DNA from 2 places in the Bacillus sp. PK6-013 genome. Region 1 is predicted to be linked to the other one. Evidence: predicted binding sites of a transcription regulator. Region 1 holds the regulator's gene; the other holds the start of a gene.
The links. Region 1 encodes Rex, which represses fermentation and respiration genes when NADH is low (regulators of the CRP and FNR family bind a similar motif). Its sites were predicted from a motif close to TTGTGAAATATTTCACAA; they were not measured.
Positions count from the first base shown of each region.

Region 2: the regulator Rex is predicted to act here: its motif matches at 3,309-3,326, upstream of M1E03_RS01165 (cytochrome ubiquinol oxidase subunit I).

Region 1 is NZ_CP096417.1:3,637,451-3,642,409, forward strand. Features, by position in the region: gene groES (co-chaperone GroES) at 1-81, opposite strand, end outside; gene M1E03_RS18355 (CPBP family intramembrane glutamic endopeptidase) at 307-1,041, shown strand; gene M1E03_RS18360 (YdiK family protein) at 1,041-1,232, shown strand; gene tatC (twin-arginine translocase subunit TatC) at 1,277-2,053, opposite strand; gene M1E03_RS18370 (twin-arginine translocase TatA/TatE family subunit) at 2,060-2,233, opposite strand; gene M1E03_RS18375 (redox-sensing transcriptional repressor Rex) at 2,272-2,916, opposite strand; gene moaC (cyclic pyranopterin monophosphate synthase MoaC) at 2,920-3,426, opposite strand; gene M1E03_RS18385 (ABC-F family ATP-binding cassette domain-containing protein) at 3,573-4,959, shown strand, end outside.
Region 2 is NZ_CP096417.1:242,300-247,258, forward strand. Features, by position in the region: gene M1E03_RS01150 (NAD-dependent malic enzyme) at 1-1,311, shown strand, start outside; gene M1E03_RS01155 (DUF1259 domain-containing protein) at 1,329-1,718, opposite strand; gene M1E03_RS01160 (formate/nitrite transporter family protein) at 1,803-2,591, opposite strand; gene M1E03_RS01165 (cytochrome ubiquinol oxidase subunit I) at 3,383-4,789, shown strand; gene cydB (cytochrome d ubiquinol oxidase subunit II) at 4,776-4,959, shown strand, end outside.

The DNA.
Region 1 (4,959 bases):
AGGAAGTACGATTCCGCTGGCAGTTTTTTCTTCAGACTCAACGAGCTCAATGACAACGCGATCACCTAATGGCTTTAACAATGAAACAACCTCCTCAATATTTTCATATGTAATTTTAGCACTCGCACTAGGTGAGTGCTAACACAATTCTTATAATAAAGAATCTCCCAGGCAATTTCAAGTGATAAGGTCAAATTTTTTTGCGCTTACATTTCTCCGCATGTCCTTATCATCCTATAATTTAAAAAGAGTGTGTTACAATAAACATAGTCTGAATTAGATTTTTAGAAAAGGAGTACATAAAGCTTGAGAAAACAATACTGGTTTATTATATTGGCATACGTTCTCATGCAATTGTCGGCCGCTGTCGGCTTGCCTCTTCTTTACTTTTTGGGAGTGGGCAAAGGACAGCCAAAGGCTGAAGCCCAGCTTACATTGACAGGCGTCTGGTCTGTCATCGCGTTTACCCTCTGTCTCGTTATCGTGCTGCTGATTTTGCGGACGGTGCCGAAGACGACGCTTCGCAACCGCCCGAAAGCATCGGTTGGAGCGTCAATCGGATGGGCGGTAGCCGGCGTTTTTCTCGCTTTGTTTTCGCAGTCAATTGCCGCTTCGATCGAAATGTACTTGTTCGGGGTCAACCCGGAATCGGAAAATACGCAGCGGATCATGGAAATCATCACCGCATTGCCGCTGATGGTGTTTGTCTCTTCTGTATTCGGACCGATTCTTGAAGAAATCATTTTCAGAAAGATCATTTTCGGTGCAATCTATGAGAAAACGAATTTTTTCATTGCCGCTTTGTTCAGTTCGGTGCTCTTCTCGGTCGTCCATTTGGATTTCAGCCATCTGCTCATTTATACAGCAATGGGATTCACATTCTCCTTTTTATATGTCAGAACCAACCGGATTATCGTGCCTATTTTCGCCCATGTCGCCATGAATACGCTCGTCGTCTTACTGCAGACATTCCGGGAGCCTATTGAAGAATATTTGAAACACGCCGAGAAAATGCAAATGATTATTGGAGGATTTCTATGATGAGAAGCCCTAAATTCTGGGGAGCGATTTATTTATTAACGGGTGTGCTGTTTACATATCTGGCGGCAACCTCGCCCGGAAGCATGTGGTCTTTTTACACGATCCTGCTGATGCTTTTCGCAGCCTATAATATCAGCATTTCCTTTAAAATGTTCGCCCTGGCCGGCAAGATGAAACGAAAAGATCAATAGCCTTTTTTGTGAAGGAAAAGAGCCATTCTGAAAAAGAATGGCTCTTATTTTGTATGGTCGTTCAAAAACGCTTGATTTTCCTCTTGAATCATTGTTTTTTGCGCCTGCCTGTAGGATATTCTTGAAATCACGATACTGATTTCATAAAGAATGAGCAATGGCACTGAGACCATTAAATGCGACAAAAGCTCAGGCGGTGTAATGAGGGCCGCGATGACGAACAACACAAAATATGCGTATTTTCTGATTTTCGCCAAAAACATCGGCGTCACGAGGCCGAGCCTTGTGATAAACATGATGACCACAGGCATCTGAAACAATAAGCCAAAAGGAAGCGTCAACTGAAGCAGAAACTGAAAATATTCGTGTATTCCGATGACCTGGTTGACATTCAGATCATCTGAGACTCTCGTCATAAAGTCCACGACAAACGGAAATAAAATAAAGTAAGAAAAGGCAATGCCGCCTAAAAAAAGAATAATCGATATCGGAATATAGCTGAGCGTCACTTTTCGTTCCTTTTCATACAGCCCCGGGCTGATGAAAGCCCACAGCTGGTATAAAACAAGCGGCGAAGTCAAGACGGCGCCGATGATGAAAGCGAACTGCACGTACACAAATAAAGGATCGGTCAGCTTGAACGCGTTGAGCGTCAGCAGCTTCGCTTCATCCGTCTGCTGCAGATAGATAATCAGCGGCTTTGCCAATAAAAAGCCTGCCGCAACAAATAAAACAAAAAAGAAAAAAGTGATCACAAGCCGTCTGCGTAGTTCTGTGATATGTTCTATCAGCGACATTTCTCTTTCCTTCATAAATGTCATCCTATCCTACTGATCTTCTTTCTTTTTATCGGAATCGTCGTCAGCCAAACCTTTTGTCGCATTCTTAAACTCCCTCAGCGTGTTTCCCGCTGCTCTTCCCAGCTCGGGAAGTTTTTTCGGGCCGAATATCAAAAGCGCCACCACGACAATTAAAATAAAGCTTCCAGGACCGATTGGCATAAAGCCTGCCCCCTTTCCTTTATTTTTCGTTTTCCGTTTTACTTTTCCTGCATTGAATAATGTTTCATGAAATACACCAGCGACTGAAGTTCAACCGCCAAATCTATATGATGAATGCGAATGTGTTCCGGCACATTCAAGCGGGCCGGCGTGAAATTAAGAATGCCTTTAATGCCAAGCTCCACCAGCCTGTCTGTAATCGACTGTGCGGCTTGAGCCGGTACCGTCAAAATGGCGACGGGGATATCATCCGTCATATGCTCTTCAAGTCTATTCAGATCATAGACGGGAACACCGCCGACCTCGGTTCCGATTTTTTCCTCATTGATGTCAAACGCCATGGCGATTTTTGTATTATTATTTTTGATAAAATTGTAATGGAGAAAGGCTGTCCCCAAATTCCCCACGCCAATGAGCGTTACGTTCGTCATTTCATCCTGATCAAGCGTCTTTCTGAAAAAGGACAGCAAATAATTGACATTGTAGCCGTATCCTTTTTTTCCGAGCGCGCCGAAGTACGAGAAGTCCCTGCGGATGGTCGCAGAATCGACTTTGACGGCATCGCTCAGCTCAGCGGAAGATACACGCTGTTTTCCGGATGCATGAAGGTTTTTTAAAAAACGATAATATAATGGCAACCGTTTCGCTGTCGCTTGCGGAATTTTTGAATGATCCATGTTCATAAACTAATCCTCCATGTCTACATCAGCTTTTTCCCTTTTATAGTCACCGTTTTTCCCGCCTGTCTTTTCGAGAAGAAAGGTCGGTCCTATCACCATTCCCTTATCCGCCGCTTTGCACATGTCATATACGGTCAGCGCACATACGGAGGCCGAAGTTAACGCTTCCATTTCCACACCTGTGCTCCCTTTGGTCTTCACTTTAGATTGAATATGCAGGATGCTCTTCTGTTCTTTCTCCTCCCAGCGAAAGGCGATGTCGACTCCTTTCAGAGCGATCGGATGGCACATCGGGATGATGGCGGATGTCTGTTTTGCGGCCATGATTCCGGCCACTTGCGCCACCGACAATACATCGCCTTTTCCGATTTCCCGGTTTTTGATTTTTTCATGTACTGTTCGATTCATAGACACGCTTGAAACAGCCGCAGCTGTGCGTACTGAAGCTTCCTTTTCGCTTATATCAACCATCTTGGCTCTGCCTTGTTCATTAAAATGTGTAAACTCATTCATGTTCTGAACTCTCCTTATAACGATCATACACTATTTTTTTCATTCTGTCTTTTTCTTTGGCTAAAATCTTCCAGACTTCACTTAATTGTTTGCTGACTGCGCAGTGATAGGCTACACTTAAAATAGCAGACAAGAGGTGAAAGATCATGATGATTTTACAAGTGAACCAACTTTCAAAATCGTTTGGAGCCGATACGATTTTAACGAATATAAAACTCGAAGTCAGATCTCGGGACCGGATTGCGATCGTCGGACGCAACGGCGCCGGAAAATCGACTCTTCTAAAGATTATCGCAGGAAAACTTTCATATGAAAAGGGGGACATCATCAAGCCGAAAGATTTGACGATGGGCTACCTTGACCAGCATTCCGGCCTCGATTCCAAGCTGACGCTCAAAGAGGAATTGCTGTCGGTATTTGATTTTCTAAAAAAAATGGAAAAAGAAATGCGCGCGATCGAGGAAAAGATGGCGCAGGCCGGACCGGACATGCTTGAATCATTGATGAAGACGTATGACAGGCTTCAGCAGGAGTTCAAGGACAAAGGCGGCTACCAATATGAGGCAGAGGTCAGATCCGTCATGCACGGGCTCGGCTTTGCGGGGTTTGACGACTCCGTCCGCGTCCAGGACTTAAGCGGAGGTCAAAAAACAAGGCTTGCCCTCGGAAAAATGCTTTTGACAAAACCCGACCTCCTCATTTTGGACGAACCGACAAACCACTTGGATATCGATACCCTGACATGGCTTGAACAATATTTGCAAAATTACAGCGGAGCGATTTTAATCGTTTCCCATGACAGGTACTTTCTTGACAAAGTGGTTACCCAAGTTTACGAGATCAGCCGGTCCCAAAGCAAAAAATATACCGGGAACTACAGCTCTTATCTCCAATTAAAAGCCGAACAGCTGGAAAAGGAAACAAAGCTTTATGAAAAGCAGCAGGACGAAATCGCCAAGCTGCAGGAGTTCGTCGACCGGAATCTGGCCAGAGCTTCGACGACGAAACGGGCGCAGAGCAGACGAAAGCAGCTTGAACGGATGGAGATCATGGATAAACCGCTCGGAGATGAAAAGTCGGCGTCTTTCCGCTTTGAAATTACAAGGCAAAGCGGAAACGATGTACTGCGGGTGGAAGACTTGACAGTAAGCTATCAGGAGCAGCCCCCGCTGCTCCGTTCATTGAACTTTCGCATTACCCGCGGGGAAAGCGTTGCACTGGTCGGACCGAACGGAATCGGCAAGTCAACCCTTTTAAAAGCATTGATTCAAAAGCTGCAGCCGGTATCGGGAACAATCGCGACAGGCTCCCATGTCTCAATCGGCTACTATGACCAGGAACAGGCTGAATTGACGTCGTCAAAACGCGTGCTTGACGAGCTTTGGGACGATTATCCGGAAATGAATGAAAAGGATATCCGGACCTGCCTCGGCAACTTCCTGTTTTCGGGAGAAGACGTATTAAAACCTGTACACGCGTTAAGCGGCGGCGAAAAAGCAAGGCTTGCCCTCGCCAAGCTGATGCTCCAAAAAG
Region 2 (4,959 bases), 890 kb from region 1:
CGGAATTTGATGCTGGAAATCCCTTCAGCACCAGGAAACCTTGGAAAGGTGACAACGGCGATCGGCCTTGCCGGCGGTGATATCGGAGAGGTTGAAACGATCAAGGTGGGGCCGAATTATACGATGCGGAACATTACGGTTCAAGTTGAGCATGAAGAACAGCTTACCGAGATACTTGAAGTGATCCGCAACTTAAAAGAAGGCATCCATCTTCATACCGTTTCAGATGACGTACTGGCTGCCCATGAAGGCGGCAAAATCCGCGTGAAAAGCAAGATGCCGATTCGCTCGCTCGCTGATCTGCGGCGGGTGTATACGCCGGGTGTCGCGAATGTGTGCGAGCTTATTAAAGAAGAGCCGCAAAAAGCGAATATCTATACAGGCATCGGCAATTCGGTTGCAATTGTAACGGACGGTACGGCCATCCTAGGCTTGGGAGACATTGGGCCTGTGGCGGGAATGCCTGTTATGGAAGGGAAGGCCGCGCTTTTCGACCAGCTTGCAGACATCAGCGGAGTTCCGATTCTGCTTGATACGAATGATCCTGACGAAATCGTGCGGACGGTTAAAAACATTGCGCCCGGATTTAGCGGTATTTTGCTTGAAGACATCGGTTCACCGCATTGTTTTGAAATCGAAGAGCGCCTGAAAAACGACCTGAATATTCCGGTCATGCATGACGACCAGCACGGTACTGCGGTGGTGACACTGGCGGCCGCCATTTCAGCCGCCAAGAGTGCAGGGGTCGATCTGAAGCAGGCCCATGTCGGCCAAATCGGCCTGGGTGCGGCAGGGGTCGCGATCTGCAGAATGTTTATGGCATATGGGGTAAAACGTGTCATCGGAACGGATAAATCGCTTGAGGCGATGGCGCGTTTAGAGAACTATGGCGGCCATGCGGCTGAAAGCATCGAAGAATTGATGGAAAGCTGCGATATCATCGTCGCGACAACCGGCGTTCCGGGATTGATCAATAAGAAATGGGTTCGGGAAGGCCAGGTGATTTTGGCTCTGTCCAATCCGAAGCCGGAGATTGAGCCTGAGGATGCGCTCGAGGCCGGGGCAGCCTACGCTGCGGATGGACGGTCTGTCAACAATGTGCTGGGGTTCCCCGGTATTTTCAGGGGCGTGTTAAATGCCGGAGCGGAATCGATCAGCCACCCGATGCTGGTCGCGGCCGCCGAAGCGATTGCATCCTGCACAAAACAAGGCGATCTTGTGCCTGATCCGCTGAATCCTGATGTTCACGAGATTGTGGCCAAAGCAGTCGAAAGGGTCGCACTTTCAGAAATGGGAAAAATGAACGGATAAAGAAAACAGCTGCTGCTTTATCGCAATACGGATAAAGCGGCAGCTGTTTTTCTTGCGAATGTTAACGGCGGTTCTACAGATTGAAAATGAATATATAAAATATTCGGTTTTGTAAAAATCCAATGATTGTGGAGAGCGCTGATGATGATGCCTTGATCGACAAGCTTTTTTGTAAACAACGGAATTTCTTCAGGCAAAATGGCAACTTCGGCCATATTCAAGGCGATTCCGTTTTGATCGAGCGACTCGAACATGACTTCTTCCATGCCGACTCCACGGCTTGGCCTTCCTTGAATCGTGACGCGCAAATTCCGTTTGATGCTGACAGAACAGACACCGTGTTCAATGTGCGGCTCCCCATTTAAAATATGTCCAAACTGCTGGCAAAGCGAATGAAAACTTTGCATCTGCTGAACCTCCATTTTTAAAGTTACCACGATTTTATGAAGGGAACCCGCATATTTAGAATCCTTTAAAAATGGACAATCTTTTTATTTGATGATTTCTTCACCGCCCGGCTTGTTTGCATAGTGGTACATGAAGCCCATCATAAACGCGCCTCCGATCAGGTTCCCAAGGGTTACCGGAATCAAGTTATGGATTGCGCCTGCAATCGAAATCGTATCCGGATGCTCGGTGACCAGAGAGACGGCAAAAGTGGCCATGTTCGCGATGCTGTGTTCATAACCGGAAATAAAGAAAGTAAAAACAAACAGCATCATAGAGAACATTTTCGCTCCGTCTCCTTTTTGCGCCATCGGAACAAAGAACGCAAGGCAGACTAGCCAGTTACACAAAATCGCTTTGAAAAACAATTCGGTCACCGGCGTATTCATTTTATGTTCCGCCACGCTAAGTATAAAGCCGGTGGAAGAAGGATCCTTAAATAAACCGGTCGCAAAGATGAGGCCTGCGAAAAACACGGCGCCCATTAAATTTCCTGCATAGCTGAACATCCACAGCTTGATAACAGCGGGCCAACGCATTTTTTTACGAAGCGCAGCCAATGTATAATAAAATGTATTTCCCGTAAATAAATCTCCTCCGCCATAGACGATCAGAATAATGGCGCCCCCGAATGTGATTGCTGCAATTGGATATGTGAACGGAGAATGTTCAACATAAAATAGATTCCCCGTTTTAAACGCTACAATGACTCCGAACCCGATAAACATACTGGCCAGCATAGCTCGTAAAAGATAACGAAGCGGGCTTTGCATAAAGATGCTTTGCTTTTTTAAGGCAAGCTCTTCGACTAGAACAAGTGATTTTGATTCCATGTTTTCCACCACCATCAAGTGTTTACTTAAGAAGTATCTATCATAAATACAAACTAAGTATAGCAGGATATTGTGAAACATTTCACAAATTTTGTGTACTTTGTTTGAACAAATGTATGGTTCGATTTTCATAGAATAAACAAGGTATCGTTATTGTTTATTTTTAAGTAATAAATATTCCATCCATTCGTAAAAGCCTGAGGGAGCGATGTTTCAAAGATAGCTCGACAGGGAGGGATACGGCAGCAAGCAGGTTAAATGCGCAGTGCAATCAGCTGGTGCTGTATGAAAGCATAGATGAAGGACGTGCGCAAAAGGCTGAGGGAAGATTTCACAGATTGGACAAAATAGCAGGACTTTCCGTCAGGCGTTTTCAAACTGAAGGAAAGCGCCGAATTTGTTTGATTGCATATAACGGTATTCTTTTGATCCGCAAGGCTTTGCGCAGAGAATCGCAATCGTTGAATGACGAAATGCTCCGCGGGAATGAGGGGCATTTTTCTCATGCTGATTTAGTTCTTGTTAACCACCGCGTCACAAAATATCTATAATTTCTTCGGATAATTGTCACAATGACATCCATAAATTAGGGAATATGTACTTTATTTAAGAAGGGATTCGCGGTAAAGTACAGGTATAAATAACCATCCGGATAATATCGGAACATCAATGTGGGCCAAGGTCACCCTTTTGTCTGTGATCATATTCATAAGATTCATGTGAAACTTTGAGCAAGGGTGATGCCCATTCGGCAACGGTCCGGCTAGAACAAAGAGGAGGAGACTGGAACAGTGGACGAACTCATTTTGGCAAGATTTCAATTTGCTTCAACAACGATCTTTCACTTTATTTTTGTGCCGATGTCAATCGGGCTTGTCTTTATGGTTGCTTTAATGGAAACTCTATACGTCGTAAAGAAAAAAGACATTTACAGAACGATGGCTAAATTTTGGGGGCACTTATTTTTAATTAATTTTGCAGTCGGTGTGGTCACCGGGATTCTACAGGAATTTCAGTTCGGAATGAACTGGTCGGAGTACTCCCGCTTTGTCGGTGATGTATTCGGCGCTCCGCTCGCGGTGGAGGCGCTGCTTGCTTTCTTTATGGAATCGACGTTTATCGGTTTGTGGATATTTGGCTGGGATCGGCTTCCGAAGAAGATCCATTTGCTGTCCATCTGGCTTGTTTCGCTTGGAACGATCATGTCGGCGTTTTGGATTTTAGCGGCCAACTCGTTTATGCAGGAGCCTGTCGGATTCGCGATCAAAAACGGCCGCGCGGAAATGACCGATTTCTTTGCGATTATTAAAAACCCGCAGCTATGGGTTGAATTTCCGCACGTCATTTTCGGTGCGCTTGCCACCGGAGCGTTTTTCATTGCCGGTGTCAGCGCGTATAAAATGCTGAAAAAACAGGAATTGCTCTTTTTTAAAAAATCCTTTCAAATCGCGATGATTGTGGCGCTTGTTTCCGGCATCGGCGTAGCGTTCAGCGGACATGAGCAGGCCCAGCATCTGATGAAGAGCCAGCCGATGAAAATGGCTGCCAGCGAAGCGCTTTGGGATGACAGCGGTGATCCTGCAGCTTGGACGGTGCTTGCGAACATTGACGCGGACAAGCAGGAAAACAAATCAGAGCTCAGCATCCCGTATGCGCTCAGCTATTTGGCTTATAAACAATTCAGCGGCGATGTGCCCGGAATGAAGACGCTGCAAAAGCAATATGAAGAAAAATACGGAGAAGGAAATTATATTCCGCCGGTGAAAACGACGTTCTGGAGCTTCAGAATCATGGCCGGTTCAGGACTTTTAATGATCGTTGCCGCTTTGACTGGCCTCTATCTCAGCTTCCGTAAAAGACTTGAAACAAGCAAATGGTTTTTGCGGACGATGGTGGCTTTAATCGCCTTTCCATTCATTGCAAATACGGCGGGGTGGATCATGACTGAAATCGGACGCCAGCCGTGGACGGTGTTCGGTATTTTGACAACGGCGCAGTCCGTGTCGCCGAACGTATCAGCGGGAATGCTGCTGTTTTCCGTCATCGCGTTTACAGCGATTTATCTTGTACTGGCGCTCGTTCTTGTCTACTTGTTTGTGCGGGAGATTAAAAAAGGGGCTGCACACCATGACCACCATCATGATGATTCCGTATCGACAGACCCGTTTGATCAGGAGGTTTACCATGGTATCTCTTAATGAACTTTGGTTTATATTAGTCGCTGTGCTGTTCATCGGTTTTTTCTTTCTTGAAGGTTTTGATTTCGGCGTCGGAATGGCGACCCGGTTTCTCGGACGCAACGAGCTTGAACGGAGGGTGATGATCAATACGATCGGCCCTTTCTGGGATGCCAATGAAGTCTGGCTGC